4 regions of the Streptomyces sp. NPDC037421 genome follow, and region 1 is predicted to be linked to each of the others. Evidence: riboswitches for the same ligand, from Rfam matches in the RefSeq annotation. Region 1 holds a riboswitch; each other region holds the start of a gene.
What was found. Region 1 has a riboswitch for cobalamin ahead of ACZ7IF_RS20240 (energy-coupling factor ABC transporter permease). Riboswitches for the same ligand answer to the same signal wherever they lie in the genome.

Region 1 (7,489 bases):
ATGCGTCAGCTGTGATCGTCACCTGTGATCGCCCTTGTTGCCGCATGTCCCTGGGAGCCCGGCGCTCCTGGTGTGGCGGCAATGCCGGTACGTTATGCCGTGATCCCGGAGCGTGACAAGTGGTAGACGGACTTGTTGGCTGGAATTCTTGCTTCCGCCTATCCGGCGAGCTGTTCCCGCAGCTTGCGTACGGGTAATTGAATATCTTTCTGCCGCCCGAACGGGACCCGCGGGAGCCTGGCGGGCCCGGGGCCGCTACCCTGAGCCGGTCAACAAGCACCGAGAAGGGGTGGACCCAGTGGCTGACATCGAGAGCGCACGGGCGACGTTCGACAAGTTCGACGTGAACGGTGACGGCTTCGTCACGGCCGACGAGTACAGCGCGGCCATGAAGGCGATGGGTGACCACTACGTCACCGCTGCGGTCGCGGACTCCGTGATCGCCGCCAAGGACAGCGACGGCGACAAGCTGATGAGCTTCGACGAGTTCTGGGCCTCCCTGAACAAGTAAGCGCGGCGCGTCCGCCTCCGCCCCGCCCGCCGGGGCGGGGGCGCGTCAGGCCCCGCCCTCCGGCGCCCCGGCCCGCGCCGGGCCGTCCGCCCCGGACGACAGGGCCTCCACCTCGGACAGGGCCTCCTCCAGCCAGCTCAGCCAGAAGCCCTCCAGGGCGATGCCGCCGTGCAGCACGAGCCGGCGCAGCCGGTCCGCGGCCGCGTCCCGCCCCGCCGGGAAGTCCTTCGCCTCGATGGCCTCGTACGTGGCCAACTGCGCCCGGTGCAGCTCCAGATGGCGCCTCAGCTCCGGCCCCAGCCGCTGCGGGCCGACCACCGCCGCCGCGCGGATCCGCAGCAGCAGCGCGTCCCGCACCGGCTTCGGGTCCTGGCTCTCGTCCACCCACCGCGCCAGCTCCACGCGGCCGTCGGGCAGCACCTCGTACTCCTTCTTCTGCCCGCGCACGGGCACCTCGCTGGGCAGCGCCCGGATCAGCCCCGCCTCCTCCAGCCGCCCCAGCTCCCGGTAGATCTGCTGGTGCGTCGAGGACCAGAAGTAGCCGATCGACTTGTCGAACCGCCGGGTCAGCTCCAGCCCCGACGAGGGCTTCTCCAGCAGGGCGGTGAGGATGGCGTGCGGCAGCGACATGCCGCCATCGTAGGTCGCCCCCGGTACCGGCGGTCCGCCCCGTCCTCAGCCCAGCGCCGCGAGCTCCTCCGGGGTCCGCGGCCCCGGCGCCCCGTCCGCCAGCACCCCCCGGGCCCGCAGGAACGCGCCGACCACCGGTGCCCACGCCGACCGCAGCCCCGCCGACGCGAGCAGCTCCGGGTCGCGGAGCAGTTCCCCGGCCGGTCCCGTACGGATCCCCGACGGGGTCAGCACGGCCGCGTCGTCGGCCCAGCGCACCGCGAGGTCCACGTCGTGGGTGGCCATGACCACCGTGGTGCCGGCCGCGCGCAGGCCCGCGAGGACGTCCAGGAGGCGTTCCTGCCCGTCCGGGTCCAGCCCGGCCGTGGGCTCGTCCAGGATCAGCACCCGCGGGGCCATCGCCACCGCGCCCGCGATCGCCGCGCGCTTGCGCTGCCCGTACGACAGCAGGTGCGTCGGGCGGTCCCGCAGCGCCGTGATGTCCAGGGCGGCCAGCGCGGCGTCCACCCGCTCGCGGACCTCCGCCGCCGGCAGCCCCAGGTTCATCGGGCCGAAGGACACGTCCTGCTCCACGGAGGCGGCGAAGAGCTGGTCGTCGGGGTCCTGCACCACCAGCTGCACCGAGGTACGCAGCCGGACCAGGCCCTTGCGGTCGTACGCCACCTCCGCGCCGCCGAGCCGCAGCGCCCCCGAGCCGGGCCGCAGCCCGCCGCTCAGCAGCCGCATCAGCGTGGTCTTGCCGCTGCCGTTGCGGCCCAGCAGCACCAGCGCGCGGCCCTCGGCGATGCCGAAGTCCACCCCGGACAGCACGGCCGGGCCGTCCTCGTACGCGTACCCCGCGCCGACCAGCTCCACCAACGGGGTCACAGACACAGCTCCTTCAGTACGAGGGTCCCCACGACCAGGGCGGCCAGCAGGGCGGCGGACCACGTCAGGAACCGCCGGGACAGCGCCGCGTCGGGCACGAGCACCCGCAGCGCGCCGTCGTAACCGCGCCCCGCCAGCCCCTCCTGGAGCCGGGCCGCGCGGTCGAAGGCCCGGACGAACGAGGTGGCCGCGAGCCCGGCCAGCGAACGCCACACCGCCGCCCGGCTCGTCTGCCCCAGCCGGGCCGCCTGGGCGCGCCGGACCTGCGCCATCGAGTCCAGCAGCAGGAATCCGATCCGGTACATCACCAGCGCCACGTCCACCACGGGCGCCGGCACCCCGGCCCGCACCAGCCGGGGCAGCACGTCGGAGACCGGGGTCGTGAAGGCGAACAGCAGCACCCCGAGCGAGGCCGCCGAGGTGCGCAGCAGCAGCTCCGCCGCCTGCCGGGGCCCGTCCGGGGCCAGGGCGAGGAACCCGTCAGGGCCGCCCACCGACACCAGCAGCGGCAGCGCCCCGGTCACGCAGAAGCCCAGCGGGATCCGGAAGGCCCGCCACAGCTGCCGCGGGGCCACCCCGGCCGGCCCGAGCAGCACGGCCAAGGTCGCGGCGGCCACCAGCGGCCCGCCGGGCCAGGGCGGCAGGCACACCGCGGTGACGGTGAGCCCGAGTCCCAGCAGGGCCTTCTCCAGCGGGTGGCGGCCCCGCCAGCGGCTGGAGTGGGCCGCCACGTCGATCGGCAGCACCGCCTACGACTCCGGGGTCGGGCGGGTCCGCTCGGCCCCGGCCCCGGCCCCGGCCCGCGCGAGGGCCTGTGCCGCGCCCTGGCGGCGGCCCTTGCGGACGCCGAAGTAGTAGGCGAGCACCCCCGCCCCGAGCGCCGCCTGGAGGGCGAACAGCGCGGACTCGACCTCGCCGGACGGGGGCTCGTACAGCGGGGAGAACCAGGGCTCGTAGTCCGGCTTCAGCTCGGTGATGGCGGCCTCGGCCTGCGCGTCGGCGCCGGCGAACGGCTCCTCCTTGCCGTCGCCGAGCCCCAGCGCGAGCGGGATCACGGCCAGCGCCGCCACCAGGAGCAGCAGCAGGGTGTTGATCTTCGCGTTCCTGGTCATCAGAGCGCAGCCTCCTGCTTCGCCTGCTTGCCGCCGGTCAGCTTCGCGACCCCGAGCCGGACCAGGTCCGACTTGCTGGACTGCATCAGCAGCCGCATCACGAGCACCGTCAGCAGGCCCTCGCTGATCGCGAGCGGGATCTGGGTGAGGGCGAAGATGCCCGCGAACTTCTCCAGGGAGCCGAGGAAACCGCTCGCCGGGTCGGGGAAGGCCAGCGCCAGCTGGACGGAGGTCACGCAGTAGGTGACCAGGTCGGCGAAGAAGGCGCCGAAGAAGACGGTCGCCATCAGCGGCAGGCCGGACTTCCGCAGCAGCCGGTAGACCCCGTAGCCGGCCCAGGGGCCGGCGATGGCCATCGAGAAGACGTTGGCGCCCAGCGTGGTGAGCCCGCCGTGGGCCAGCAGCAGCGCCTGGAAGAGGAGGGTGATCGTGCCGAGCACCGCCATGATCGGCGGCCGGAAGAGGATGGCCCCGAGCCCCGTCCCCGTCGGGTGCGAACAACTGCCCGTCACGGAAGGGATCTTCAGGGCGGACAGGACGAACGTGAACGCTCCGGACGCCCCGAGCAGCAGCGTGCTCTCCGGGTTCGACTTCACCTCGCGGGTCAGCGCGCGGACCCCGTGGACGACGAAGGGGGCGGACGCGGCGCCCCAGGCGACCGCGTGCAAAGGGGGCAGGAACCCCTCGGCTATATGCATGGGTTGGGAGACCTCTCCAGCACCTCGTGGATGGACGACGCGCCCCGGCCGGTCTCCTGGCTCACGGGTACTGATGCCCTGGCTCCGCCTTCCCGGGCCCATGCGGTCTCCCGCGCGGGCCCAGTGGCTTCCCGCGGGGGAGTGGAGCCGGACTTCCCGATCACAGTGGCGAGGGCCGCACCGGTTTCCCACCGGTTTCCCGAACACCAAGGCCAGATGACCCTATGCGCCCTGACGGGCCGCTAACAACCCGGACCGATCCGGCCGTTCGGGTGTCCGGATTCCGCTCGAGTGTCACTCAAAGTGTTCACACGGCTACCATCTGCATCAACCGCCCCGCCCGAAAAGGGAGTTCCGCATGGCCGTGACCGCCGAAGACTGGCTGCCCCGCATCGCCGCGCTGTTCCGCGCCTACGATCTCGACGGAGACGGCCAGATCGGCCGCGAAGACCTCATCGCCTACGCCGGCCGGCTCGGCGAACAGCTCACCGAACCCGGCGACACCCGCCGCCGTACCGCGCTCTTCGACGCCTACAACGAACTCTGGACCCAGCTCCAGACCGCCGCCGACACCGACCGCGGCGGCCGCGTCAGCGAGCAGGAGTTCGTCGCGGCCGCCGCCCGTGACGCCTTCGACGGCGACCGCACCTTCCGCGCCTCCACCCTGCGCGCCCTCGACGCCCTCGCCGACGCCCTCGACCGGGACGGCGACGGCCGCATCGACCGCGCCGAGTACGAGCGCCTCTTCGGCGCGACGGGCCTGTCCTCGGGCACGGACGCCCTCGCCTTCGATCGGATCGACGCGGACGGGGACGGCTCCGTCAGCCGCGAGGAACTGCACGCCGCCGCCGTGTACCTTTTCCCGCTCGCCGACCCGGCCTGGCTGACCGGCACCGGCCAGCGCCCCGACCGCACCCGCGGCATCGCCCTGGTCGCCCACGACGCCCGCAAGGCGGACCTGCTCGCCTGGGCCGAGCGCCGGGCCGCCGACCTCAAGCCGTACCGCCTCTACGGCACCGGAACCACCGGCACGCTGATCAACCGCATGATCGGGCTGGACGTCACCCCGCTGCGCAGCGGCCCGCTCGGCGGCGACCAGCAGATCGGCGCGCTCGTCACCCAGGGCGAGATCGACATGCTGGTCTTCTTCTACGACCCGCTCGCCTCCCACCCGCACGGCGACGACGTCCGCGCCCTGATCCGCCTCGTCACCCTGGCCGACGTACGGCTCGCGCTGAACGCCGCCAGCGCGGACGCCATGATCGAGACCCTCTAGGTCCTGTCCGGGCGATCTTCGTGGATCAGGCCGCGGGGTCTGGTGCGGTGCATCGCAAGGCGGAGGAGCGCAGCTCGTACTCGGCCGTACTCGCGCGCTCCGACAACGCGGCGAGGTGCCGTGCCGGACGTCGCGGGCCCGCGAAGATCGCCCGGCCAGGGCCTAGCGGCTCCGGGGGCCGCAGGCGCCGCCGCGGCCCGGACGGACGCGGCCCGCTGGCGGCCCCCTCGGCCCGCGGGGAGGGTGGGGGCGTGGCTGCCGACCCCTTCGACTACTCGGACCTCTCCGCCGTCTACGTCAACTGCACCCTCAAGCGCTCTCCCGAGACCAGCAACACCGAGGGCCTGATCGCGCGGAGCCGGGCCGTCATGGAATCGGCCGGCGCCCGGACCTCGCTGATCCGCGCCGTCGACCACGACATCGCCACCGGCGTCTGGCCGGACATGACCGACCACGGCTGGGAGAGCGACCAGTGGCCGGTCCTCTACAGCCAGATCATGGACGCCGACATCCTGGTGCTGTGCGGCCCGATCTGGCTCGGGGACAACAGCTCCGTCATGAAGCAGGTCGTCGAGCGGCTCTACGCCTGCTCGTCGCTGCTGAACGAGCAGGGCCAGTACGCGTACTACGGGCGCGTCGGCGGGGCGCTGATCACGGGGAACGAGGACGGCGTCAAGCACTGCGCCATGAACATCCTCTACAGCCTCCAGCACCTCGGCTACGCCGTCCCGCCCCAGGCCGACGCGGGCTGGATCGGCGAGGCCGGCCCCGGCCCCTCCTACCTGGACCCGGGCTCAGGCGGCCCCGAGAACGACTTCACCAACCGGAACACCACGTTCATGTCGTGGAACCTGATGCACCTGGCGGCGCTCCTCAAGCGCGCCGGCGGCATGCCGGCCCACGGCAACCAGCGCTCCCTGTGGGACGCCGGCTGCCGTTTCGACTTCCCCAACCCCGAACACCGCTGACCACCGGGAGGGCGGCGGAGCCGGACGCGGGCTGAAGCGTCGAAGCGTGGTGCGAGCGGAGCCCGGGTACTACCGTTCTACCGGTTGTCGCAGTGATGGGGGACATCGCGCATGCGGGCTTTGTTTTGGTCAACTGCCTTGCTCTGTTCTGGTGTTGCGGTCGCGTTGACCCTATGGGCGGCGCTCGGGGACGCTGCTGCGGCCGAGCGTGCGAGCGCCGTCGTCGGGGCGGTCGTAGGACTCGGCGGACTCATCGCCTCGGTGTACGCGCTGCGCCGGACCGGGCAGGAGGGCCCCGGCACCGTCCGGGCCGGCGGACGCGGTGCGATCGCCGCCGGGGGGAGCGTGACCGGCAACGCGATCGGCGCCGACAGCAGGGTCACGGGTGCGGCCCGGGCCCCGCACGGCGTGTCCGGTCCGGGGCGGGCCGTGTCCGCCACAGGCGAGGGCGCGGTGGCCGCCGGGGGCGACGTCGCCGGAAACGCGCTGGGCGAGGGTGGCGAGGTGATCGGCTGATGCCGGCGCGCTTCCGGCGGCGTGAGAGGCAGGAACAGCCCGAACCCGAGGAGCCGGCCGAGCACGTGGAGGTGCGGGGCGGCGTCGGTGCCGGCGCCGATGTCGCCGGCAACGCCATAGGCCCGCGCAGCTCGGTGACGAACAACTACTACTACGGCCCGGACAAGCCCGGCCCCCGCGCGGACGCTACGGCGCGGCCGGATGCGGTCCCGCCGGTGGGTGACGCCCCGGACGAGCGCCGCTACCAGGTGTTCGTGAGCTCGACCAGCCTCGATCTCAAACAGCACCGCGAGGCTGTGATCGACGAGCTCGTGAAGGAGGGCTACATACCCTCCGGCATGGAGCTCTTCGACGCACGATCGGAGGGCGCCTGGGAGGTCGTCGAGCGGGTGATCAACGACTGCGACTACCTCGTCCTCATCCTCGGAGCGCGGTACGGGGACGTCAACGGGGGCACCGTCGGCTTCACGGAACGGGAGTACGACTACGCCCGCTCGCTGGGCAAGCCCATCCTGGTGTTCGTCCACGCCGATCCCGCCGAGCTGCACACGGACAGCTGGGAGCCGGCGCCGGAAGACGCGCAGCGGCTCGCCGTCTTCCGCGAGAAGGTGCGCGGCGAGCGGCTGTGGAGGTCCTGGCGCACCACGGCCGACCTGCGCAATGACGTCACCAGGTCACTGCGGCTGGCGGTGCGGCACAACCCCCAGCCGGGCTGGGTCAAGGGCAATTCGACCGCGCACACCTTCTCCGCCGAGTGGCAGAACCTGGTGGCCCCGGGAACGCAGATCGGCGTGGCCCGGATCAGCGTGGACGGGCAGGCCGGGAACGCCCTGAGCGACAACCTGGGGAAGGCCTCGTCGATCGGGATCATGTCCACCAGCGGAAAGCGGCTGATCGAGATCCAGACGCCC
Region 2 (7,489 bases), on a different contig from region 1:
CAGCGATGAATCCGCGGCGGGAAACACCCATGGATACCTTGCTGTGCAGGCTTTTGTCACTCATGTGACGTTCCTCACTCTCGATGGAGTGGGAACAAGTTCTACTGGCGAATGCCTGCTAAGTCACTACACGCGTCGCGGTAACTTCCGGCTGGTTCCGTTCCATTGGGCGCTGCGGCCGCAAGGCTCAGGAAAGGCTCCAGTGGCCCACGTCGTCCCCCAGTCCCGCGTCCAGCGCGAACTGCACGGCGGCGAGGCGGGCACCCTCGGGAAGCTTGAACGTGACGAACCCGGAGGCCGAATCCCCGGGGACCAGGGTGACGGTGTCCGGCAGGCTCGGCCCGGCACCGGTCGCGGTGCCCGTCCCCGTGAACCGCTGCCCCTCGGTGTCGAGCAGGTGCGCGGCCGGCGCGGGGGAGTCCTCGTACGGCACCGTCCCGGTGTTAACCAGCCGCAGCTCCACCGCCACCAGCCGGTCCGACCCGGCCCTCCCCGCGGGGTCGACGACCCGGGTCAGGGTGACGTCGAGCCGCTCCCCGGCCCGGTCCCCGTCGAGGGACACCGTCTCCCCGGACCCGTCGGGCCCGGCACCGACGAGCAGCAACACGAGGAGGGGCCCCAGCAGGCGCCCCGGACGGTGGCGCACGACTCCTCCTCGGCTCCGCGTTCCGCCCCCTCCCCGCCCACGATCCTCCGCCCGCCCCCCTCCCGCCACCGGCGGCGCGCAAAATGGATTGGATCTTCCGGCCGCTTCATGGCAGGGTGTGTCCCATCCGAAGGGGTATAGCTCAGCTGGTCAGAGCGCTGGTCTCCAAAACCAGATGTCGTAGGTTCGAATCCTGCTACCCCTGCCATCGTGAGCAGTTGCTTCACCACCGAAGTCCCAGGTCAGACGAGTCTGCCTGGGACTTTGACGTTTGCGGCCGGGCGCACGCCGGCCTTCCCCCGGCCGTGGCTCAGCTCGGTCACCTGCCTGCCCCGCTGTGCGGTGGATATTGCAGGTGACGCTTCCGGGCGCCCCGGTACCCTGTGGCATGAGCGACACGACCGCACTTGGCGACCGCATGAAGCGGTACGAGGCCGCGCACCGGGCTGTCCTGCCCCGGCGCACCTATACGATCCTGCGCCTCGACGGCCGGGCCTTTCACACCTACCTGCGTGACGCGGACAAGCCGTTCGACATGGACTTCGTGAAGGACATGGCCGCCGTCACCGAGGCGCTCTGCGCCGAGGTCAGCGGCACGGCCTTCGCCTACCACCAGTCCGACGAGATCAGCCTGCTGCTCACCGACTTCGCCAGTCAGGGCTCCGAGCCCTGGTTCGGCGGTGTCGTCGCCAAGCAGCTGTCGGTGTCGGCGTCGCTGGCCACGGCGGTCCTCAACGAGCGCCGGCCCGGCCGGCGGGCCCTCTTCGACGCGCGGGTCTTCACCATGTCCGACCCCGTCGAGGTCGCGAACTACTTCGTGTGGCGGCAGCGGGACGCGGTCCGGAACTCGATCTCCATGGCGGCCCAGGCCCACTTCTCCCACAAGCGGCTCCAGCGCATGTCGACCGGTGCCATGCAGGAACTGCTGTGGTCGGAGGCAAAAGTGAACTGGAACGACTACCCGGCCGCCTGCAAGCGGGGCCAGGTGGCCGTGAGGGCCAGCGGAGAGAGGGACGTCGAGTACACCGACAAGCGGTCCGGCGAGACCGTGCGGACCACTGCTCTCCGGTCCTGGTGGGAGGTCGGGGGCGCGGACCACTTCTCGGCGGAGCCGGGCGGATGGCTCGCGCAGTGGATCCCGGCGATGCCGGCGCTGACGGCCTGACCGCACCCGCTCTCCCGGCGCGGTCGGTCCGGACCGCCCGGCGGGCGCAAAGACCGGATCTGGCAGACTTGGCACGGTTGTCCCGGCGGTGCAGGACAGGAAACCGGTGTGAATCCGGTGCGGTCCCGCCACTGTGACCGGCCGCCGCGTGCGCGTGGGGGCCGGGAGTCAGACACTGACGCACCGCCTCTTCACTTCGACCGGGGACGAGGATCCCCCGGAGAGGCCTCACCATGTCGCGTGTCCGCGCCGCCGTGCGCTCCTTCCTGCCGTTCGCCCTCGTCGTGCCGCTCGCCGCCTGCGGCGGGCCGCCCGGGCCGGAGCGGCCCGCAGCCGGTGCGCAGGCCGCGCCCGGGTTCCCGTACACCGTCACCAACTGCGGTGTCAGCAGCACCTATCAGGCGCCGCCCGAGCGCGCCGTCACCATGAACCAGCACGCCACCGAGATCATGCTGGCCCTCGGGCTCCAGGACCGGATGGCCGGCACCGCCTACCTCGACGACTCCGTGCTGCCCGCCTACCGGCCCGCCTACGACAGGATCAAGGTGCTGGCGAAGGAGTACCCCTCGAAGGAGGTGCTCCTCGGCGCCAACCCCGATTTCGTGTACGGCGGTTATGCCAGCGCCTTCGACAAGGGGCAGGGCCGGGACCGCGAAGGGCTCGCCAAGGCCGGCATCGGCTCCCGGCTGAGCGTGGAGTACTGCACCCAGGGCCCGGTCGGGCTCGAACAGCTGAAGACCGAGATCACCGAGGTCGCCCGGACCTTCGGCGTGCCCGAGCGCGGCGAGGCCCTCGTCCGGGAGGAGCAGCGGCGCGTCGACGCCGTCACCGCGCGGGTGAAGGACCGGGCCCGTCCGTCCGTCTTCGTCTACGACTCCGGCGAGGCCTCCGCCTTCACCTCGGGCGGGAACGGCATCGGCAACGAGATCGTCTCCCTCGCCGGGGGCGCGAACGTGTTCGCCGACCTCAAGGACACCTTCGGTGACGTGCCGTGGGAGAAGGTCATCGAGCGCGGACCCGAGGTCGTCCTCGTCTACGACTACGGCGGCACCACCGTGGAGGCCAAGAAGCAGCGCCTGTTGAACGACCCGGCGCTGGCGGAGGTTCCCGCCGTCAAGAACCGGCGGTTCGTGGTACTGCCGCTCTCCTCCGCCGTGCTCGGCGTGCGCGTCGCCGACGCCGTCGAGTCCCTGGGCCGCCAGCTGCACCCCGACGCCCCGTGAGGCGCGGGCCGGCTGTGGTGCTCCTCGCCGCCGCGCTCGCCGTTTCGGCGGTGGCGGGGCTGGCCCTGGGGCCCGTACGGATCCCACCCGGTCAGGTCGTCGACATCGTCCTCGGCGGCCCCGGGGCGCGCGGGGCCTTCGCCTCCATCGTGTGGGACGTGAGGATGCCGCGCGTACTGCTCGGGGCCGTCGTCGGGGCCGGGCTGGCCGTGGCCGGCGCCGTGCTCCAGGCCCTCGTGCGCAACCCGCTCGCCGACCCCTTCCTGCTCGGGGCCTCCTCCGGGGCCTCGGCGGGGGCGGTGCTGGTCATCGTGTTCGGCGCGGGCGCCGCCGGACTCGCCGGCGGGCTCGGGCTGCCGGCCGCCGCCTTCGCCGGGTCCACGGCCGCGCTCGTCGCCGTCTACGCCATGGCCCGGCGCGGCGGCACCATGACCACCGGCCGGCTGATCCTGGCCGGGGTCGCCGTGCAGTACATCCTGTCCGCGCTGACCAGCCTGGTCCTCGTCCTGTCCGCGCATCCCGACCAGATCCGCACCGCGCTGTTCTGGACCCTGGGCGGTCTCGGCGGGGCCCGCTGGGACGAACTCGCCCTGCCGGCCGCCGTGCTGCTCGCCGGCACCGGCCTGCTCACCGCCCTGGCCCGGCCGCTGGACCTGCTGCTCGCGGGGGAGGAGGGCGCACGCACCCTCGGCCTGGACACCGGCCGCTTCCGGGCCGCCGTCTTCGTGCTCACCTCCCTCGTCGTCGGGGTGCTCGTCGCCTACAGCGGGGCCATCGGCTTCGTCGGGCTGATGGTCCCGCACGCCGCCCGCATGGCCGTCGGCGCCGGCCACCGCGCGCTGCTGCCGGTGGCCGCGCTCGCCGGGGCCGTCTTCCTGGTCCTGGCCGACCTGGTCGCCCGTACGGCGGCGGCCCCCGAGGAGGTCCCGGTCGGGGTGGTCACCGCGCTGGTGGGCGGGCCGTTCTTCCTGTGGATGCTGCGCAGGACGAGCCGGACCGAGGGGGTGGCGGGATGACGCGCGGACCGGCGGAACTCGCCGTCGAGGCCCTGCGTTACGAGGTGGACGGGCACACCCTGCTGCACGGGGTCGACCTCACGGCCCGCCCCGGCGAGACGGTCGGCGTGGTCGGGCCCAACGGCAGCGGCAAGACCACCCTGCTGCGCTGCGTCTACGGCACCCTGCGGCCCACCGCCGGCCGGGTGCTGCTCGACGGGGCCGACGCCGCGGCGCTGGGCGTCAAGGAGCGCGCCCGGCGGGTGGCGGTGGTCCCGCAGGACGCCACGGGCACCTTCGGGCTGACCGTCCGCGAGGTCGTCGCCATGGGCCGCAGCCCGCACAAGCGCTTCTGGGAGCAGGACGGCCCGGAGGACCGGCGGCAGGTGGCCGGGGCGCTGGAGAGGACCGGCGCGGCCGGCTACGCGGAGCGGCGCTTCGAGGAGCTCTCCGGCGGCGAGCGCCAGCGTGCCCTCGTCGCCCGCGCCCTGGTCCAGGAGCCGGGCCTGCTGGCCCTGGACGAGCCGACGAACCACCTCGACATCCGCTACCAGCTGGAGGTGCTCGGCCTGGTCCGCGGCCTGCCCGCGACCGCCCTCCTGGTGCTGCACGACCTCAACCTCGCGGCCTCCTTCTGCGACCGGCTGTACGTCCTGTCGGCGGGCCGGGTCGTCGCCGCGGGACCGCCGGGCGAGGTGCTGGACGAGGAACTGCTGGCGGAGGTCTACGGAGTCCGCACCCGCGTCGGCACCCATCCGACCACGGGCGCCCCCAGCATCGTCTACCTGCCGGATCCGGCAGGTTAGCGGCCGGCGGCAGCTCCCTCACAGGGACATCGTGCCGAGTTCGCGGGCGATGCGTACGAAGGACCGGACCATCGGGTTGTCGTTGTCCGACCGCCAGACCAGACCCCAGCGCAGCTTCGGGGCGTCGTGGAGGTGCAGGTAGGTGATGTCGGGGCGGACGTGGAAGCGCGTGACCTGGGCCGCGAAGGAGTGGACGGCTTCACCCGACGAGATGATCATGAACAGCGAGTCCAGATCAGCGGCGATGCAGAAGTTCCGCTCGATCGTCCGGCCACTGGGCGTGTGGAAGGGCATGAACGCGTCCTCCCAGTAGGCGGGCGCCCGCGACTCCCCGCCGATCACGCCGTGGTCGGCGAACACCTCCAGGGACACCGAAGGCCGGACCGCGAGGCGGTGGTCGGACGCCACGGCCGCGACCCGGGGCTCCTCGAACAACACCGGGCCCACGGTGAGATCCGGTTCCTCGACGGGGAGCCAGGTGAGCAGCAGGTCCGCTTCGCCCCTGCGCAGCGGCCCGAACGGATCGATGAAGCCGTTGTAGCGCAGTCGTATCCCGCACGTCGGATTCAGGGAGCGGAACGCATCCCAGTAGGGCCGCAGTTCGTGTGCGTTGGAGACCAGCAGGTTGATCCGCAGGACGTCCGTCTTGCCCTGGGCGGTGAGCCGGGCCCGGTCCACGCTCGCCTTCAGCCCCTGGAAGGCGGGGCGCAGGTCGTCACGCAGCTGCTCGCCGACCGGTGTGAGCCGTACCTGGCGGCTGGTCCGTTCGAAGAGCTCGGCCCCGATCGACCGCTCTTGTTTCTTGATCGCCTGGCTGACCCGCGCCGCCGACACGTGCAGCCGCTCGGCCGTCCGTCCGAAGTGCAGCTCCTCCGACAACGTCAGGAAGATCTCGATGTCGCGCAGTTCCACGCGCCCCCACGCCCCCGCATGTTCGTTAACCCCGGGCTTAACCAGCGTTGCATGATCAACCGTTGATCATCATCTTGTCCACACCGGATGCTCGGTGCATGAACGTCGTCACTACCAAGGTGTCGTTGACCGTGGAGGACGTAGATGCCTCCAGCCGCTTCTTCACCACCCATCTGGGCTTCCGCGAAGTCGAGTCGGCGCAGGGGTACGTCTGCCTCCGCCGGGACGACACCTCCGCCGAGATCGCCCTGTCCGAGCGCGACCCCGAGCTGCCGCCGCAGGCGTGGCGGGGCCAGGGGCTGGCCGATCTTGCCGTGACCCTGACCGTCACGGACGTCGCGGCCGAGTACGAACGGCTGCGCCGCGAGGGAGCCGCCATCGACGGCCGGATCCGCCAGGAGCCGTGGGGTGAGCAGCTGTTCCAGCTCACCGATCCCAATGGCGTCGTGGTGCGGCTCACCGAATGGGTGCCGCCGGCCGGCGCCCCCGAACGCGCTTAGCCGAAAGGTTTCACTTTTCCGTGGACGAGATAAGACAGTCGCGGCGGCCCGATCCACGCCGCTGGCTCATCCTGGTCGTGTTGTGCCTGAGCACACTGGTCCTGGTCATCGACAACATGGTGCTCACCGTGGCCATTCCGCCGCTCGCCGAGGACCTGGGGGCGAGCGCGCAGGACATCCAGTGGATCATCGACTCCTACATCCTGGTCTTCGCCGGACTGCTCCTCACCTCGGGCAGCCTCTCGGACCGGTTCGGCCGTCGCCGCGTGATGGTCATCGGCCTGGCGCTGTTCGGCGCCGCCTCGGTGCTCGGCACCATCGCCGACAGTCCCGGTCAGCTGATCCTGGCCCGTGTGCTGATGGGCGTCGGCGGAGCGCTGGTCATGCCGAGCACGCTGTCCATCCTCATCACCGTCTTCGACGAGGCCGAGCGGCCCAGGGCGATCGCCGCCTGGGGGGCCGTGTCCATGCTCGGCGTGGTGGGCGGCCCGCTGCTCGGTGGCTGGCTGATCTCCGCGTACTGGTGGGGTGCGGTCTTCCTGGTCAACATCCCGGTCGCGGCCCTGGCCATCATCGCGGCGCTGGTCCTGATGCCGGAGTCCAAGGGGCCCTGGCGCAAGGCCGACCCGCTGGGCATGGTGCTGTCGGTGGCCGGGATGACCGCGCTGGTGTGGACGATCACCGAGCTGCCCAAGGACGGCCTGGAGCGTACGAGTACCCAGGCCGCGCTCGCCGTGGCGGTGCTGGGCCTGGCCGGATTCGCCGTCTGGGAGACCCGTACGGCACACCCGATGGTCCCGCTCTCGCTGTTCCGCAACCGGGTCTTCACCGGCTCCAGCCTGTCGCTGGTGCTGCTGACCTTCGCCAATGGCGGCCTGCTGCTGGTGCTGACCCAGTACCTGCAGTTCGTCCTCGGTTACACCCCCACCGAGACCGGCCTGGCCTTCACCCCGCTCGCCGTCGCCGCGCTCGCCTTCAACGGCATCGGTGCCGGTTCGCTGGCGAGGACCGGCACCCGGATCATGGTGGTCCTCGGGCTGCTGCTGATCGCGGCCGGGTCCGCCGTCCTGACCGGGCTGTCCTCGGGTGACGGCTGGGGACCGCTGACCACCGCGATGGTCCTGATCGGAGCGGGCGCCGGACTGGTGATGCCCGCGGCCACCAGTTCCCTGATGGGGGCCGTCCCGGCCGAACACGCCGGTGTGGGGTCCGCGGTCAACGACACCGTCCAGCAGGCCGGCG
Region 3 (7,489 bases), on a different contig from region 1:
CGCCGCCTCGTCTACCTCTCCTCCGCCATCGTCTACGGAACCCCGCGCCGCAGCCCGATCCGCGAGGACCACCCCACGCAGCCCTTCCTGCCGTACGGCGCCTCGAAGCTCTCCGGCGAGCTGACCCTGCGCAGCCTGCACGCCACGGCCGGACTGCCCGTCGTCATCGGCCGGTCCTTCGTCGTCTACGGCCCCGGCGAAGACCCGCGCCGGGCGGGCGGGGAGGTCTCGCAGTTCCTGCGCTGGCACCTCAACGAGCAGCCCATCCCGGTGGTCGGCGACATCGACCGCAAGCGCCGCGACTTCATCCACGTCGAGGACCTCTGCCGGGCGCTGACGACCCTGGCCGACCTCGGCACCGCCGGAGAGACCTACAACCTGGGCAGCGGCACCGCCGTCTCGATGCGCGAGCTCGCCGAGGCGGTGGGGACGGCGACCGGCCGCCCGGCGCTGCTGGACGCCGACCCCTCCAGCCTGGCCGACAGCTTCACCCTCCTCGCCGACACCACCCGGCTGGAAGGGCTGGGCTTCGCTCCGCGGATCACCCTGGCCGAGGGCCTCACCCGCCTGGCCCGCCTGCTCGGGCCGTTCCCCGAAATACCCACCGCCAGGGCGGTGTTCCGCCGTGAGACCCCGGTGCGCCGGAGCCTGGAGGCCAGGACGTGCTAGCCGTCGACGGAGGTACACCGCTGCTCTCCGGGGACGAGGTGGCTCCCTGGCCGCACATCGTCGACGCCGACCGCAAGGCCGTGCTCGAAGCGCTGGAGGACGCCACCCCGTGGCACTGGCCCATGCGTACGGTGAGCGGTCTTGAGGACGCCTGGGCCGAGTTCACCGGCATGCCCCACGTCCTCGCCGCCAACTCCGGCACCGCGGCCCTGCACATGGCGATCGCGGCCGCGGGCGTCGAGCCGGGCGACGAGGTGCTCGTGCCGGCCGACACCTTCCTCGCCTCGGCCTCCTGCGTGCTCCAGGCCAACGCGATCCCGGTGTTCGTGGACACCGACCTCACGACGTTCAACATCGACCCGGCCCGGATCGAGGAACGGATCACCGACCGTACCCGCGCCGTGGTCGCCGTGGACCTCAACGGCCTGCCCGCCGACTACGACGCCCTGCGGGCGATCGCGGACCGGCGCGGCCTCGTCCTCATCGAGGACGCCTCCCAGGCACACGGCGCCGCCTACCGGGGCCGCCCCGTCGGGTCCCTCGGCACCCTGAGCGGCGCCAGCCTCAACGGCTCCAAGACCCTCTCCGCCCTCGGCGAGGGCGGCCTGTTCGCGACCCGCGACGAGGAACAGCACAAGCTGGCCCGGCGGGTGCTGATGTTCGGCGAGGAACTCCCGGGCCAGAGCCGCGACTACAACGCCCGCATCATGGGCTGGAACTACCGCATCGACGTCCTCGCCGCCGCGTTCGCCCGGTCCCAGCTCACCCGCCTGTCGCAGATGTCCCTCGTCCGGCAGGCCAACGGGGCGGCCCTCACGCGGGCCCTGGCCGGCGTACCCGGCATCCGCACGCCGGCCGTGCCCGAGGACCGCACGCACGTGTACTTCTTCTACCCACTGCTCGTCATGCCCGAGGAACTCGGTCTCGACGACCTCCCCGTCGCCGCCTTCCGCGACGCGCTCGCCCGGGCGGTGAACGCCGAAGGCCTGCCCATCATGCGCTGGCAGCCGCAGCCGGTACCCGGACAGACCCTGTTCCAGGAGCTGCGCGGCTACGGCCGCGGATGCCCCTGGAGCTGCGGGCACGCACGCCCCGGCCACCACTACGACCCGGCGCAGTACCCCGTGAGCGAGGAGGTCTGCCTGCGCCGCCTGGTGCTCGGACAGAGCTTCAGCTCCTTCGGCCCGCCCAACGACGTGAGGACGATGCACCGCTACGCCGAAGTCCTGTACAAGGTCCTTGTCGAGGAACGGGACGCGTTGATCGACCTGACCCGGCGGACGGCCGGCTCGGCGCACTGACAGGCCGGGTACGGCCCGGCACGAACGACAAGGGGACGGACGTAGATGCGCAACGAGCCCGAGACCGTGGGCGGACGCGCGGCGCCGCCCGGCCGTGACCGGAGCCGGAGCCCGCGCACGATGCGGCTGGCCGTCTGCGCGGTCTTCTTCGTCACCGGGGCGGCCTTCGCCACCTGGGCGGCCCGGGTACCCGGCGTCCAGAGCCGGCTGGACCTGTCCGCGGGGGAACTGGCCGTGGCCCTCGTCGGCCTGAGCGGCGGCGCCTTCGCCGGGCTCCCGCTGGTCGGCGGTCTGGTGGCCAGGTACGGCAGCCGTACGGTCCTGTGCACCGGCATGGCCGCCTACCTGGGCGCCCTCGCGAGCCTGCCCCTGGTCCCGGACCTCGCGGTGCTGACGGCGGCCCTGGCGGTGTTCGCGTGCGGCAACACGGCCGTCGACGTCGCGATGAACACCCAGGGCGTCCTGGTCGAACGCGCCTACGGCCGCCCCGTACTCGGCGGCTTCCACGCGATGTTCAGCCTCGGCGGCATCGCCGGCGCCACGGCGGGCGGCCTCGCGGCCTCCGCCGGGGTCGGCATCCGGGCCCACTTCACGGTGACCGCCCTCGTGCTGCTGGTGGTGGCGGGGACGGCGGCCACGGCCCTCGCCCCCGAACCACCGCGGGCCGGGGGCCCGTCCAGGACCGGCCCCCTGCTGGCCCTGCCCGGACCGGGCCTGTGGATCCCGGGGCTCGTGGCGTTCTGCGCCCTGATGGGGGAGGGGGTCGTCAACGACTGGGGAGCCGTCTACCTGAAGGAGGAGACCGGGGCCTCGGCGGGCGCGGCGGGCCTGGGGTACGCCGTCTTCTCCGCGGGCATGGTCATCGGCCGCCTCACCGCCGACCGGCTGCGCGCCCGCCTCGGAACGGCCCGCTTCACGTTCCTGTGCGCCGTGGTGGCGGGTGCCGGCGCCCTGATCCCGATCCTCGACGCGACGACCACGGCGGGCTTCATCGGCTACACGCTGCTCGGCCTGGGCATGGCCGCGGTCATCCCCCTCGTCTTCGCCCACGCGGCCGCCGTGCGCCCCGGGCACACCGGCTCCTCCATCGCCGCCGTCTCCGCCGTGGGCTACGTCGGCTTCCTCGCGGGCCCCCCGGTCATCGGCGCCCTGGCGGAGGCGACGACCCTGCGGTGGGCGATGCTGGTGCTGCCGGCTCTGATGGCCGCGATGGCGGCCCTGGCCCCCCGCCTGCGCCGCCCCTGACGCCGCGTCGGTCCCGTCTCGGATTTCCGTCCGGATAGTGGGACGCGGTCGCCGCTGGGCGAATGTCCGGCCTAGGGTGGCCGGTGCAGCTGGTTCGCCCCGTCCGCCAGACGGGATGCGTCGTAAGAGGGAACCCGGTGGGAATCCGGGACTGCCCCGCAGCGGTGAGCGGGAACGACCGCCGTCATACGCACTGGGACCGCACAGCGGTCCTGGGAAGCGACGGCCAGTAGGTGCCCGCCGGGAGACCGGCAGGCGTGCCCGCGAGTCCGAAGACCTGCCCGTTGCCCGTACGCGGACCACTCCGCGGACGGACATCCCGGTGACCTCGTGGGCGGGTCGGCGTACACAGCGAGCGGCACCTGCGGCGTTCCCGCAGCGTGGTCCGCGCGTTCTGTCGTTCCCTTCGCGTCCGCGTCCCGTCGCCGGGACGTTCCTGGACACGTCTCGCGAAGGAGAGTTCCGTGACAGCGAAGCCCGCAGCCGCGGCAGCACGCGCCACCGTGTACGGCTACCCCCGCCAGGGTCACGACCGTGAACTGAAGAAGGCCGTCGAGGGCTACTGGAAGGGCCGCGTCAGCGCCGATGCCCTCCGGGAGACCGCGGCGGGCCTGCGCCGGTCGAACTGGCGGCAGCTGGCCGAGGCCGGTGTCCACGAGGTGCCGACCGGCGACTTCTCGTACTACGACCACGTGCTCGACACCAGCGTCATGGTCGGCGCCGTCCCCGCGCGGCACCGCGCGGCGGTCGGCACGGACGCGCTCGACGGCTACTTCGCGATGGCCCGCGGCACCGAGGACGTCGCCCCGCTGGAAATGACCAAGTGGTTCGACACCAACTACCACTACCTGGTGCCCGAGCTCGGCCCCGACACCGTCTTCACCGCGGACTCCGCCAAGCAGGTCGCCGAGCTGAAGGAGGCACTGGCCCTCGGGCACACCGCCCGTCCGGTCCTGGTCGGCCCGGTCACGTACCTGCTGCTGGCCAAGCCCGCCCCGGGCGTCCCCGCCGGCTTCGAGCCGCTGACCCTGCTCGACCGGCTGCTCCCCGTCTACGCACAGGTCCTCGCCGAGCTGCGCTCCGCCGGAGCCGAGTGGGTGCAGCTCGACGAGCCGGCCCTCGTGCAGGACCGCACCCCGGCGGAGCTGAACGCCGCCGCCCGCGCCTACCGCGACCTCGGCGGCGCCCCGGCACGCCCGCGGCTGCTGGTCGCCTCCTACTTCGGCCGGCTGGGCGAAGCGCTGCCCGTCCTGGCCAAGGCGCCGGTGGACGGCCTGGCACTCGACTTCACCGGAGCGGGCGCGGGCAACCTGGAGGACCTCGCGGCGATCGGCGGGCTGCCCGGCAAGCGCCTGGTGGCGGGCGTCGTCGACGGCCGCAACGTCTGGATCAACGACTTCGAGAAGTCCCTGGCCACCCTGGGCACCCTCCTCGGCCTCGCCGAGCGGGTGGACGTCTGCGCGTCCTGCTCCCTGCTGCACGTTCCGCTGGACGCCTCCGCCGAGCGGGACATCGATCCGCAGGTCCGCCGCTGGCTCGCGTTCGCCCGGCAGAAGACGCGGGAGATCTCCGTCCTGGCCCGAGGACTGTCCCAGGGCACGGAGGTCATCGCGGCCGAACTCGCCGCGAACCGGGCCGACCTGGCCTCGCGCGCCGGATCCGCCCTCACCCACGACCCGGCCGTCCGGGCCCGCACCGCGGCCGTCACCGACGCGGACGGACGGCGCTCGCAGCCGTACGCGGTACGGGCCGCCGCCCAGCGGGCGCACCTGGGCCTGCCGCTGCTGCCGACGACCACGATCGGCTCGTTCCCGCAGACCGGTGAACTGCGGGCGGCCCGCGCGGACCTGCGGGCCGGCCGGATCGACGCGGCCGGCTACGAGGCGCGCATCGAGGCGGAGATCGGCGAGGTCATCTCCTTCCAGGAGAAGGCCGGCCTCGACGTCCTGGTCCACGGCGAGCCCGAGCGCAACGACATGGTCCAGTACTTCGCCGAACAGCTCACCGGCTACCTCGCCACCCGGCACGGCTGGGTCCAGTCCTACGGCACCCGCTACGTGCGGCCGCCGGTGCTGGCCGGGGACGTCTCCCGCCCCGAGCCGATCACCGTCCGCTGGACCTCGTACGCCCAGTCCCTGACGGCGAAGCCGGTGAAGGGCATGCTCACCGGCCCGGTCACCATGCTCGCCTGGTCCTTCGTCCGCGACGACCAGCCCCTCGCAGAGACCGCCCGCCAGATGGCGCTCGCCCTGCGCGACGAGGTCGGCGACCTGGAGGCCGCAGGGACACCGGTGATCCAGGTCGACGAGCCCGCCCTGCGCGAGACGCTCCCGCTGCGGGCCGCCGACCACGCCGAGTACCTGGACTGGGCCACCCGGGCGTTCCGCCTCACCACCGGCGGGGTCCGGCCGGACACCCAGATCCACACGCACATGTGCTACGCGGAGTTCGGCGACGTCGTCCAGGCCATCGACGACCTCGACGCCGACGTCATCAGCCTGGAAGCCGCCCGCTCCCACATGCAGGTCGCCCGCGAACTCGCCGCCCACGGCTACCCCCGCGAGGCCGGCCCCGGCGTCTGGGACATCCACTCCCCGCGCGTCCCCAGCACCGGGGAAGCGGCCGCCCTGCTGCGCACCGGCCTGGACGCCATCCCGGCCGAGCGGCTGTGGGTCAATCCCGACTGCGGCCTGAAGACCCGCGGTTGGCCGGAGACCCGCGCGTCCCTGGAGAACCTCGTGGCCGCCGCCCGCGAGGTCCGCGCGGGCCTCACCACCGGCTGACCGGGCAACGGCCAGAGCCCCTGCCGCCCCGGGCGTCCGGGGCGGCAGGGGCTCTGCGGGTGTGCGCGGCGTGCGGTCAGACGAGGGCCGACGCCGGCCGGGGGGCCGTCGCTTCCGCACCGGCGGCATCGGTGCGGTGGGCCAGCAGCCGCTGGGCGAGGACTCCGAAGACGACGGCGAACACGGTCCACAGGACGAGCTGGACGGCGATGGACGCGACCCGGAACTCCCACAGCAGGGCGGCGGGGAACTCGGGCTTGACGGCGTCGGTGTTGTCCGGGAGCACGAGGAAGGCCAGCCCGGTGGCGACGACGAAGCCCGCCCCGGCCGCCAGCGTCGCGTTCCAGTTGCCCAGGCGCGGTGCCAGCCGCCGCCCCAGGACGATCGCGCCGACGCCCAGCAGGACGCTGAGCAGGATCATCAGGAAGAACAGCGTGGTGCGCTGGCCGATGGTGTCCGGGTTGCCGACGGCCGGCGGGGTGGCCGGGTACTTGAGGAACGGCACCAGGTAGACGGTGGCGAAGGCGCCGGCGGCCGTGAGCGCCGCCGTCGCCCGGGGGCTGAACCCGCCCACGCGGCCCAGGGCGAAGGAGAACGCGAGGGAGGCGATGCCGCCCAGCGCGACCCCGTAGACCAGCACGCCGGTGGCGAGACCGACGGTGGACTGCACGGGACGGCTGACGAGTTCTTCCTCCTCCTCCGCGGCGGGGGCGTCGCCGCCGTGACCGGTGTGGCCGGCCGGGGCGCCGGCGGCGTCCTTGGCCGCCGCGGCCTCTTCGACGGCGATGGAGCCCCGGACCGGGGGCTCACCGACCGCGTAGGCGACGGCGAAGGCGAACAGTCCGGCGATCAGGCCCGCGAGCATGCCGCGGACCAGCAGACCTCTGACAGTGGAGGCGTACATGGTGCGTGCGCCTTTCAGTGGCAGGGGAAGCCGAGCAGGTGACGGCCGTCGTGCACCCACTCGTGGACGCCCTCGCCGGAGAACACGGCGGTGGCGCCCTGCTCCGCGCCGACGAAGTACAGGGCCACGAGCATCAGCAGGCCGACGAAGGCGGCCCAGGGAAGGACCGCGCGCACGGGCAGCGGAGCCGAAGGCGAGACGGCGGGGGCGGGTACGGCAGCGGAAGCGAGAGCCTCGGCCATGGGGGAACCTCCTGGGGGAACAACGCGTCCCATGTGGTGGTGCGGTACGACGGTCCTCGGGTCTGACTCGCCGCGCCGCCACCCCCGGGGAGGGGAGCCGCCGCAGCACACAGTGGCGCGACCATGCCGGATTCACACCGGACTTCCGTCTCGCCGTCGTCGCTATGTCTTTATGTCGCCGTGACGCTACAACCCCGCGTGCCCTCTGACCAAGCGGATGAGTCGCTGATCACACAGGGCGTCCGGGCCGCGAGACGGCGCGCTCAGGTCCGGTCGGGTCCGCTCGGGTCCGTTCGGGGGCGACCGGGTACGGGACGAAGGTGGTGCTGTTCTCGTCGACGGCCA
Region 4 (7,489 bases), on a different contig from region 1:
ATTCGCTCTTCCATGACAGTCCTGCCACTGTCCGGTTTTCGCCCGCCGGCCGAGAGTGGAGTCATGAACACGCTCCTCGACTACCTCACCGTCCTCGCCGTCGCCGCCCTCCTCCTCGCCCCCGCCCTGCACGGCGCCCTGCGCGAGCGGCGCACCGACCGCCAGCTCGCCGCGGCGGCCGGGCCCCGCGCTGCCCGGGCCCGCACAGCACGACGTCCCCGCCCCCGGATCTCTCCGCGGGCGGGGACGTCGGCATGCCGAACGGCGTCCGGAACTGCGGCCGGGGCCTAGAAGTCCTCGTCCAGGTCGACCGTGCCCTCCACGGCGACCTGGTAGGCCGACGGGCGGCGCTCGAAGAAGTTCGTCAGCTCCTGGACGCCCTGGAGCTCCATGAACGAGAAGGGGTTCTGCGAGCCGTACACCGGCGGGAAGCCGAGGCGGACCAGGCGCTGGTCGGCGACGCACTCCAGGTACTCGCGCATCGAGTCGGTGTTCATGCCCGGCAGGCCGTCCCCGCACAGGTCGCGGCCGAACTGCAGCTCCGCCTCGACGGCTTCCTTCAGCATGTCCGTGACCTGCTGCTGGAGCGCGTCGTCGAAGAGCTCCGGCTCCTCCTTGCGGACCGTGTCCACGACCTCGAAGGCGAAGTTCATGTGCATGGTCTCGTCCCGGAAGACCCAGTTCGTGCCGGTCGCCAGACCGTGCAGCAGGCCGCGCGAGCGGAACCAGTACACGTACGCGAAGGCACCGTAGAAGAACAGGCCCTCGATGCACGCGGCGAAGCAGATCAGGTTCAGCAGGAAGCGGCGCCGGTCGGCGGCCGTCTCCAGCTGGTCGATCTTCTCGACCGAGTCCATCCACTTGAAGCAGAACTGCGCCTTCTCGCGGATCGACGGGATGTTCTCCACCGCGTCGAAGGCCGCCGCGCGGTCGTCCGGGTCGGGCAGGTAGGTGTCGAGCAGCGTCAGGTAGAACTGGACGTGCACGGCCTCCTCGAACAGCTGGCGCGACAGGTACAGGCGCGCCTCCGGGGAGTTGATGTGCTTGTACAGCGTCAGCACCAGGTTGTTCGAGACGATCGAGTCGCCCGTCGCGAAGAACGCGACCAGACGGCCGATCATGTGCTGCTCGGCCGGCGTCAGCTTCGCGAGGTCGGCGACGTCGGAGTGGAGGTCGACCTCCTCCACCGTCCAGGTGTTCTTGATCGCGTCCCGGTAGCGCTCGTAGAAGTCCGGGTAGCGCATCGGGCGGAGCGTGAGCTCGAAGCCCGGGTCCAGGAGGTTCTTCTTGTCGGTGGAGCTCATTACTGGCAGGCCTCGCAGGACTCGGGGTTCTCAAGGGAGCAGGCCAGAGCCTCGGCGTCGAGGGCCTGGGGCAGCTGGGCGGGGGCGGCGGCGGCCGGGACGGCGGCGGCGCCGGACGCGGCGCGGGCGATCTTCGTCGCCGGGCGCGAACGCAGGTAGTACGTGGTCTTCAGACCCTGCTTCCAGGCGTACGCGTACATCGAGCTGAGCTTGCCGATGGTGGGCGTCTCCAGGAACAGGTTCAGCGACTGGCTCTGGTCCAGGTACGGCGTACGGGCCGCCGCCATGTCGATCAGGCCGCGCTGCGGGATCTCCCACGCCGTGCGGTACAGCTCGCGGACCTCCGCCGGGATCCAGCCGAAGCCCTGGACGGAGCCGGAGGAGTCGCGCAGCGCCTCGCGGGTCTGCGCGTCCCACACGCCGAGCTGCTTGAGGTCCTCCACCAGGTAGGCGTTGACCTGGAGGAACTCACCGCTGAGCGTCTCGCGCTTGAAGAGGTTGGAGACCTGCGGCTCGATGCACTCGTACACGCCCGCGATCGAGGCGATCGTCGCCGTCGGGGCGATGGCGAGGAGCAGGGAGTTGCGCATCCCGGACTTCGCGATGCGGGCGCGCAGGGCGTCCCAGCGCTCGGGCCAGTGGCGCTCGGTCTCGTAGTGGTCGGGGTGCAGGACGCCCTGGGCGGTGCGGGTCTCGGCCCAGGCCGGGAGCGGGCCGGAGCGCTCGGCGAGGTCGCAGGAGGCCTCGTACGCGGCCAGCATGATCCGCTCGGAGATCTTCGTGGACAGGGCCTTCGCCTCGGCCGAGTCGAAGGGCAGGCGCAGCTTGAAGAAGACGTCCTGGAGGCCCATCGCGCCCAGGCCCACCGGACGCCACTTGGCGTTGGAGCGGCCGGCCTGCTCGGTCGGGTAGAAGTTGATGTCCACGACGCGGTCGAGGAAGGTCACGGCCGTGCGGACGGTCTCGTCCAGGCGCGCCCAGTCCATCTCGCCGTCGGCGACGAACGCGCCGAGGTTGACCGAGCCGAGGTTGCAGACGGCCGTCTCGTCGTCGTTGGTGACCTCGATGATCTCGGTGCAGAGGTTGGAGGAGTGGACGACGGTGCCGGGCAGCGCGGTCTGGTTCGCGGTCCGGTTGGAGGCGTCCTTGAAGGTCATCCAGCCCTGGCCGGTCTGCGCGAGGGTGCGCATCATGCGGCCGTAGAGGTCGCGGGCGGGCATGGTCTTCTTGGACAGGCCGGCCGCCTCGGCCTTGACGTAGGCGGCGTCGAAGTCGTCGCCGTAGAGGTCCACCAGCTCGGGGACGTCGGCCGGGGAGAACAGCGACCAGTCGGCGTCGGCGTTCACGCGGCGCATGAACTCGTCCGGGATCCAGTGGGCGAGGTTGAGGTTGTGCGTACGGCGCTGGTCCTCGCCGGTGTTGTCGCGGAGCTCCAGGAACTCCTCGATGTCCGCGTGCCAGGTCTCCAGGTAGACGGCGGCGGCGCCCTTGCGGCGGCCGCCCTGGTTCACGGCGGCGACGGAGGCGTCGAGGGTCTTCAGGAACGGCACGATGCCGTTGGAGTGGCCGTTGGTGCCGCGGATCAGCGAACCGCGGGCGCGGATGCGGGAGTACGAGAGGCCGATGCCGCCGGCGTGCTTGGACAGGCGCGCCACCTGGTGGTAGCGGTCGTAGATCGAGTCCAGCTCGTCCAGCGGGGAGTCCAGCAGGTAGCAGGAGGACATCTGCGGGTGGCGGGTGCCGGAGTTGAAGAGCGTGGGGGAGGACGGCAGGTAGTCCAGGCGGCTCATCAGCCGGTAGAGGGAGGCGACTTCCTCGACGGCCTGGACGCCGCTCTTCGAATCAGGCGCGGTGTCCTCGGCGAGGCCGCAGGCCACGCGCAGCATGAAGTACTGCGGGGTCTCGATCACCTGGCGGGTGATCGGGTGGCGCAGCAGGTAGCGGCTGTGCAGGGTGCGCAGGCCGAAGAAGCCGAAGCGGTCGTCCGCGCCCTCGGCGAGCGCGTGCTCGACCAGGGCGTCCAGGCGGGCGGCGTGGGCGGCGACGAACTCGGCGGTGCGGTCGGCGATCAGGCCCTCGCGGTGGCCGACGGCGATGGACTCGGCGAAGGAGCCCGAGCCCTGGCCGGCGGCCTCGTCGGCCACGGCCAGCGTCAGCAGGCGGGCGGCGAGGCGGGAGTAGGCGGGGTCCTCGGAGATCAGGCCCGCCGCGGCCTCGGTGGCCAGCCCGCGCAGCTCGGCCTCGTCGGCGGAGGCGCTGCGGCCGCGCAGGGCGGCGGCGGCGACCCGGCCGGGGTCGGTGTCGGGGAGGTCGGCGGTCAGCTCGGTGAGAGTACGCAGCAGCGCGGCCCCCGGGCCTTCGGTGGTGTCGCCAGAAACGGACTCGGCGCGCGGTGCGGAAGGCGCGATGGTCACGGCGGGAGCTCTCCCTCGCTCGGCCCGGTCATCGGCGGATCGGGGCGCGGGGAGGCACATGCGGGCACGACGGGATCGCGTACACACCGCATGGCGTCCACCGGCCCAACCGCGAGGCCCGGACGTGTCGACACCCGGTTCGGTCGATCCGGGCGCACTGTCGGCAGGTCCTCGGACTTTTCATACCGTTGCGGGACAGTTCCGGATTCGCACCGGATTCCCCTGCGGCGACAGCGAGGATGAGCATACATGTGGGGGGCCGCCCGTGCGCGACCCACCACATGTTGTGTCGGCGCGGCTACAGCTCCAGACGGTAGGTCAGCAGTTTCAGCGCCGGGATCGGCGACCAGTCGAGCTCCGGAGTGCGTACGAAGCCCAGCCGTTCGTAGATCCGCTGGGCACCCCGCATGGCCGGCTGGGTGGACAGCACCAGGGCCGTGACCCCCAGGGCGCGGGCCCGTTCGGCGCAGGCCCGTACGAGGGCCTCACCGACGCCCTTGCCGCGTGCCTCGGGGGCCACCGCGAGCATCCGGAACTCGGCCTCGTGCCGCCCGGCCACGTCCGCGAGCCGGCTCCCGGGTGCGGCGAACGTCACGCCGCCGAGCACCCGGCCGTCCTCCACGGCGACGAGCACCTCCCCGTCGCCGGCCCGCCCGGCGACGTCGCGCAGGACGTTCAGGTAGGTGTCGTCCTCGTTCAGGTCCAGCAGCCCGTCCCCGCTGTAGGCCACCCCGGTGATCTCCCCGAGCCGCCCGTACTCGTCGGCCCGCGCCGTTCTGATCTCGAAGTCCATGCCGCCGAGTGTGCCGGACGGGTGCCGGGGACCGGCGCCGTCTTCGAGCCTCGTGACCGACGACGCACGACGGGGCCCCGCCGGACACGTCCGGCGGGGCCCCGTCATGTGCTCAGCAGCAGCGGAAGCCCTCGCGGGGGTCCGCCTCGCGGGCGTCGGTGCGGGCCCGCTCGAAGGCGCGCCGGGTCAGGACCTCGGCGTCCGGGTCGTGCGAGCGGGCGTGCGCGACGTAGCGGTCGTACGCGGCCTCGCCGGAGAACTCCCGTACGTAGAACCGGGCCTTCGCCAGCGCCCCGCGCACCCCGCTCACGCGACCGGCTCCTTGGCCCTGCCGCCGCTGCCGTCGAGGCCGGCGGCCGCGAGCTCGGCCCTCTCCTCGGCGGTGGCGATGAGCCCGGCCGGGGCGATGATCTTCGACTCGGTCCAGGGCACCTCGGAGAGGCGGACCGACTCGGGGCGGGAGACGGCCTTGAAGCAGACCCGGGCCGCGTCCACCAGCACGATGACGATCAGGACCGCGAAGAGCGCCGACAGGACCCCGTCGACCGTGGCGTTGGTGACCACGGTGTGCATGTCGTCCATGTTCTTGGCGGGCGGCAGCACCTTCCCGGCGTCGATGCCGGTCTGGTACTTGTCGCGCTGAGCGAAGAAGCCGACCTTCACGTCGTCGGAGAAGATCTTCTGGTAGCTCGCCGTGAGGGTGACGGCCACGTCCCAGGCCAGCGGAACGCCCGTGACCCAGGCCCACTTGAGCCGCCCGGACTTGACCAGCAGCGTGGTGCAGACGGCCAGTGCGACCGCCGCGAGCAGCTGGTTCGCGATGCCGAACAGCGGGAAGAGCTGGTTGATGCCGCCCAGCGGGTCCTTGACGCCGACCCACAGGAAGTAGCCCCAGCCGCCGACGACGACGGCGCTCGCGAGCCACACGCCCGGCTTCCAGCTGACGTCCTTGAAGGACTTGTGCACGTTGCCGAGGGTGTCCTGGAGCATGAACCGGCCGACGCGGGTGCCGGCGTCGACGGTGGTCAGGATGAACAGGGCCTCGAACATGATGGCGAAGTGGTACCAGAAGGCCTTCATCCCGGCTCCGCCGATGACCGACGAGAAGATCTCCGACATTCCGAGTGCGAAGGTCGGCGCACCGCCCGTACGGGACAGCAGGCTGGCCTCCTCGACGTCCTTCGCGGCCTGCGCGAGGGCTTCCGGGCTGATGGCGAAGCCGAAGTCGGTGACCGCCTTCGAGGCTGTCTGGACGGTGGCGCCGATGACGCCGCCGGGGGAGTTCACCGCGAAGAAGAGGCCGGGCTCGATGATGCTCGCCGCTATCACCGCCATGACGGCGACGAAGGACTCGGTGAGCATGGCGCCGTAGCCGATGACCCGGACCTGGGTCTCCTTCTGGATCATCTTCGGGGTGGTGCCGGAGGCGACCAGCGAGTGGAATCCGGACAGGGCGCCGCAGGCGATGGTGATGAAGACGAAGGGGAACATCGACCCGGCGAAGACGGGGCCGTCGCCGCGCGCGGCGAAGTCGGTGACCGAGGGCATCTTCAGCGTCGGCATCGCGATGACGACGCCGGCCGCCATCAGGGCGATGGTTCCGACCTTCATGAAGGTGGACAGGTAGTCGCGGGGCGCGAGCAGCAGCCACACCGGCAGCACCGAGGCGATGAAGCCGTACACGACCATCCAGATGACCAGCGTCTCCTTCTCCAGGGTGAAGGTGCTCGCCCAGGAGGAGTCGGCGACCCAGCCGCCGGCGACGATGGCGAGCAGCAGCAGTGCGACGCCTATGACGGAGACCTCGGTGACCCGGCCCGGCCGCAGGACGCGCAGGTAGACGCCCATGAAGAGGGCGATCGGGATGGTCATGCCGATGGAGAAGACACCCCAGGGGGAGTGCGCAAGCGCGTTGACGATGACCAGTGCGAGCACCGCCAGCAGGATGACCATGATGACGAACACGGCGACGAGGGCGGCGGCGCCGCCGACGGGGCCGATCTCGTCCCGGGCCATCTGGCCGAGCGAGCGGCCGTCGCGCCGGGTGGAGAAGAACAGGGTCACCATGTCCTGGACGGCGCCGGCGAAGATGACGCCCGCGACGATCCAGATGGTGCCCGGCAGGTAGCCCATCTGCGCGGCCAGCACCGGGCCGACCAGGGGGCCGGCGCCGGCGACGGCGGCGAAGTGGTGGCCGAAGAGCACGCGCCGGTCGGTGGGGTGGAAGTCGACACCGTTGTCGAGGCGTTCGGCGGGGGTGGCCCGGGTCTTGTCGAGCCGCAGGACGCGGTGGGCGATGAACCGGGAGTAGAAGCGGTAGCCGATGGCGTACGAGCCCAGCGCGGCGGCGAGCAGCCAGGCGGCCGAGATCTCCTCACCCCGGGACAGTGCGAGCACGCCCCAGCCGAGGGCCCCGACGAGGGCCACGCCCACCCAGACGGCGATCGACTGGGGGGAGGTCCTTCCCGAAGGAGGGGGCGAGCCGGGACCCGCCGCTCCTCCCGCTGTCGGAGCCCCGTCCGTACCTGTTGCTTCCGGTTCCGGCATGATCCTCGTCCCCTCGTTGATCATCTGCTTAAGCGCAGGGAATCTACGGGGGGTTACCGCTGGATGTAAGCCCCCGTCCGCATAGCGGTACGAGCGTCCACCCAGGTCGAAGGGGGAGTCAACCGGTGATCAGGTGGCAGGTCGCTGGAGACGGGCAACGAACTTGTAACGGTCGCCGCGATATACCGATCGCACCCATTCGACCGGTTCTCCGTCGGCGTCCAGGGAGTGCCGCGAGAGCATCAGCATCGGCAGGCCCACGTCGGTGCCGAGCAGTCCGGCCTCGCGCGGGGTGGCGAGGGAGGTCTCGATGGTCTCCTCGGCCTCCGCGAGCCGGACGTCGTACACCTCGGCGAGGGCGGTGTAGAGCGAGGTGTACTTGACGAGGGAGCGGCGCAGCGCCGGGAAGCGCTTGGCCGACAGGTGGGTGG

Region 2: linked by a shared signal. The riboswitch ahead of ACZ7IF_RS01480 (ABC transporter substrate-binding protein) and the one ahead of ACZ7IF_RS20240 (energy-coupling factor ABC transporter permease) in region 1 are both predicted to bind cobalamin.
Region 3: linked by a shared signal. The riboswitch ahead of metE (5-methyltetrahydropteroyltriglutamate--homocysteine S-methyltransferase) and the one ahead of ACZ7IF_RS20240 (energy-coupling factor ABC transporter permease) in region 1 are both predicted to bind cobalamin.
Region 4: linked by a shared signal. The riboswitch ahead of ACZ7IF_RS23655 (ribonucleoside-diphosphate reductase subunit alpha) and the one ahead of ACZ7IF_RS20240 (energy-coupling factor ABC transporter permease) in region 1 are both predicted to bind cobalamin.

Annotation. Positions count from the first base shown of each region.
Region 1 covers NZ_JBVJWV010000013.1:17,361-24,849, reverse strand. The annotation lists gene ACZ7IF_RS20270 (tRNA-dependent cyclodipeptide synthase) at 1-22, opposite strand, end outside; gene ACZ7IF_RS20265 (EF-hand domain-containing protein) at 299-511, shown strand; gene ACZ7IF_RS20260 (PadR family transcriptional regulator) at 557-1,141, opposite strand; gene ACZ7IF_RS20255 (energy-coupling factor ABC transporter ATP-binding protein) at 1,187-2,014, opposite strand; gene cbiQ (cobalt ECF transporter T component CbiQ) at 2,005-2,754, opposite strand; gene ACZ7IF_RS20245 (energy-coupling factor ABC transporter substrate-binding protein) at 2,758-3,120, opposite strand; gene ACZ7IF_RS20240 (energy-coupling factor ABC transporter permease) at 3,120-3,818, opposite strand; cobalamin riboswitch at 3,848-4,044, opposite strand; gene ACZ7IF_RS20235 (methylglyoxal synthase) at 4,177-5,094, shown strand; gene ACZ7IF_RS20230 (flavodoxin family protein) at 5,346-6,062, shown strand; gene ACZ7IF_RS20225 (hypothetical protein) at 6,228-6,578, shown strand; gene ACZ7IF_RS20220 (DUF4062 domain-containing protein) at 6,578-7,489, shown strand, end outside.
Region 2 covers NZ_JBVJWV010000001.1:342,537-350,025, reverse strand. The annotation lists gene ACZ7IF_RS01500 (GMC oxidoreductase) at 1-64, opposite strand, end outside; gene ACZ7IF_RS01495 (DUF4352 domain-containing protein) at 188-646, opposite strand; tRNA gene ACZ7IF_RS01490 (tRNA-Trp) at 778-854, shown strand; gene ACZ7IF_RS01485 (tRNA(His) guanylyltransferase Thg1 family protein) at 1,035-1,811, shown strand; cobalamin riboswitch at 1,868-2,009, shown strand; gene ACZ7IF_RS01480 (ABC transporter substrate-binding protein) at 2,045-3,034, shown strand; gene ACZ7IF_RS01475 (FecCD family ABC transporter permease) at 3,049-4,050, shown strand; gene ACZ7IF_RS01470 (ABC transporter ATP-binding protein) at 4,047-4,835, shown strand; gene ACZ7IF_RS01465 (LysR family transcriptional regulator) at 4,854-5,747, opposite strand; gene ACZ7IF_RS01460 (VOC family protein) at 5,846-6,247, shown strand; gene ACZ7IF_RS01455 (MFS transporter) at 6,211-7,489, shown strand, end outside.
Region 3 covers NZ_JBVJWV010000003.1:196,788-204,276, forward strand. The annotation lists gene ACZ7IF_RS06360 (NAD-dependent epimerase/dehydratase family protein) at 1-669, shown strand, start outside; gene ACZ7IF_RS06365 (DegT/DnrJ/EryC1/StrS family aminotransferase) at 663-1,970, shown strand; gene ACZ7IF_RS06370 (MFS transporter) at 2,016-3,215, shown strand; cobalamin riboswitch at 3,302-3,502, shown strand; gene metE (5-methyltetrahydropteroyltriglutamate--homocysteine S-methyltransferase) at 3,680-5,998, shown strand; gene ACZ7IF_RS06380 (CbtA family protein) at 6,075-6,902, opposite strand; gene ACZ7IF_RS06385 (CbtB domain-containing protein) at 6,917-7,144, opposite strand; gene ACZ7IF_RS06390 (short-chain fatty acyl-CoA regulator family protein) at 7,374-7,489, opposite strand, start outside.
Region 4 covers NZ_JBVJWV010000017.1:70,010-77,498, forward strand. The annotation lists gene ACZ7IF_RS23645 (hypothetical protein) at 64-291, shown strand; gene ACZ7IF_RS23650 (ribonucleotide-diphosphate reductase subunit beta) at 288-1,304, opposite strand; gene ACZ7IF_RS23655 (ribonucleoside-diphosphate reductase subunit alpha) at 1,304-3,718, opposite strand; adenosylcobalamin-variant (AdoCbl-variant) riboswitch at 3,876-3,952, opposite strand; gene ACZ7IF_RS23660 (GNAT family N-acetyltransferase) at 4,017-4,511, opposite strand; gene ACZ7IF_RS23665 (YbdD/YjiX family protein) at 4,624-4,821, opposite strand; gene ACZ7IF_RS23670 (carbon starvation CstA family protein) at 4,818-7,058, opposite strand; gene ACZ7IF_RS23675 (GntR family transcriptional regulator) at 7,188-7,489, opposite strand, start outside.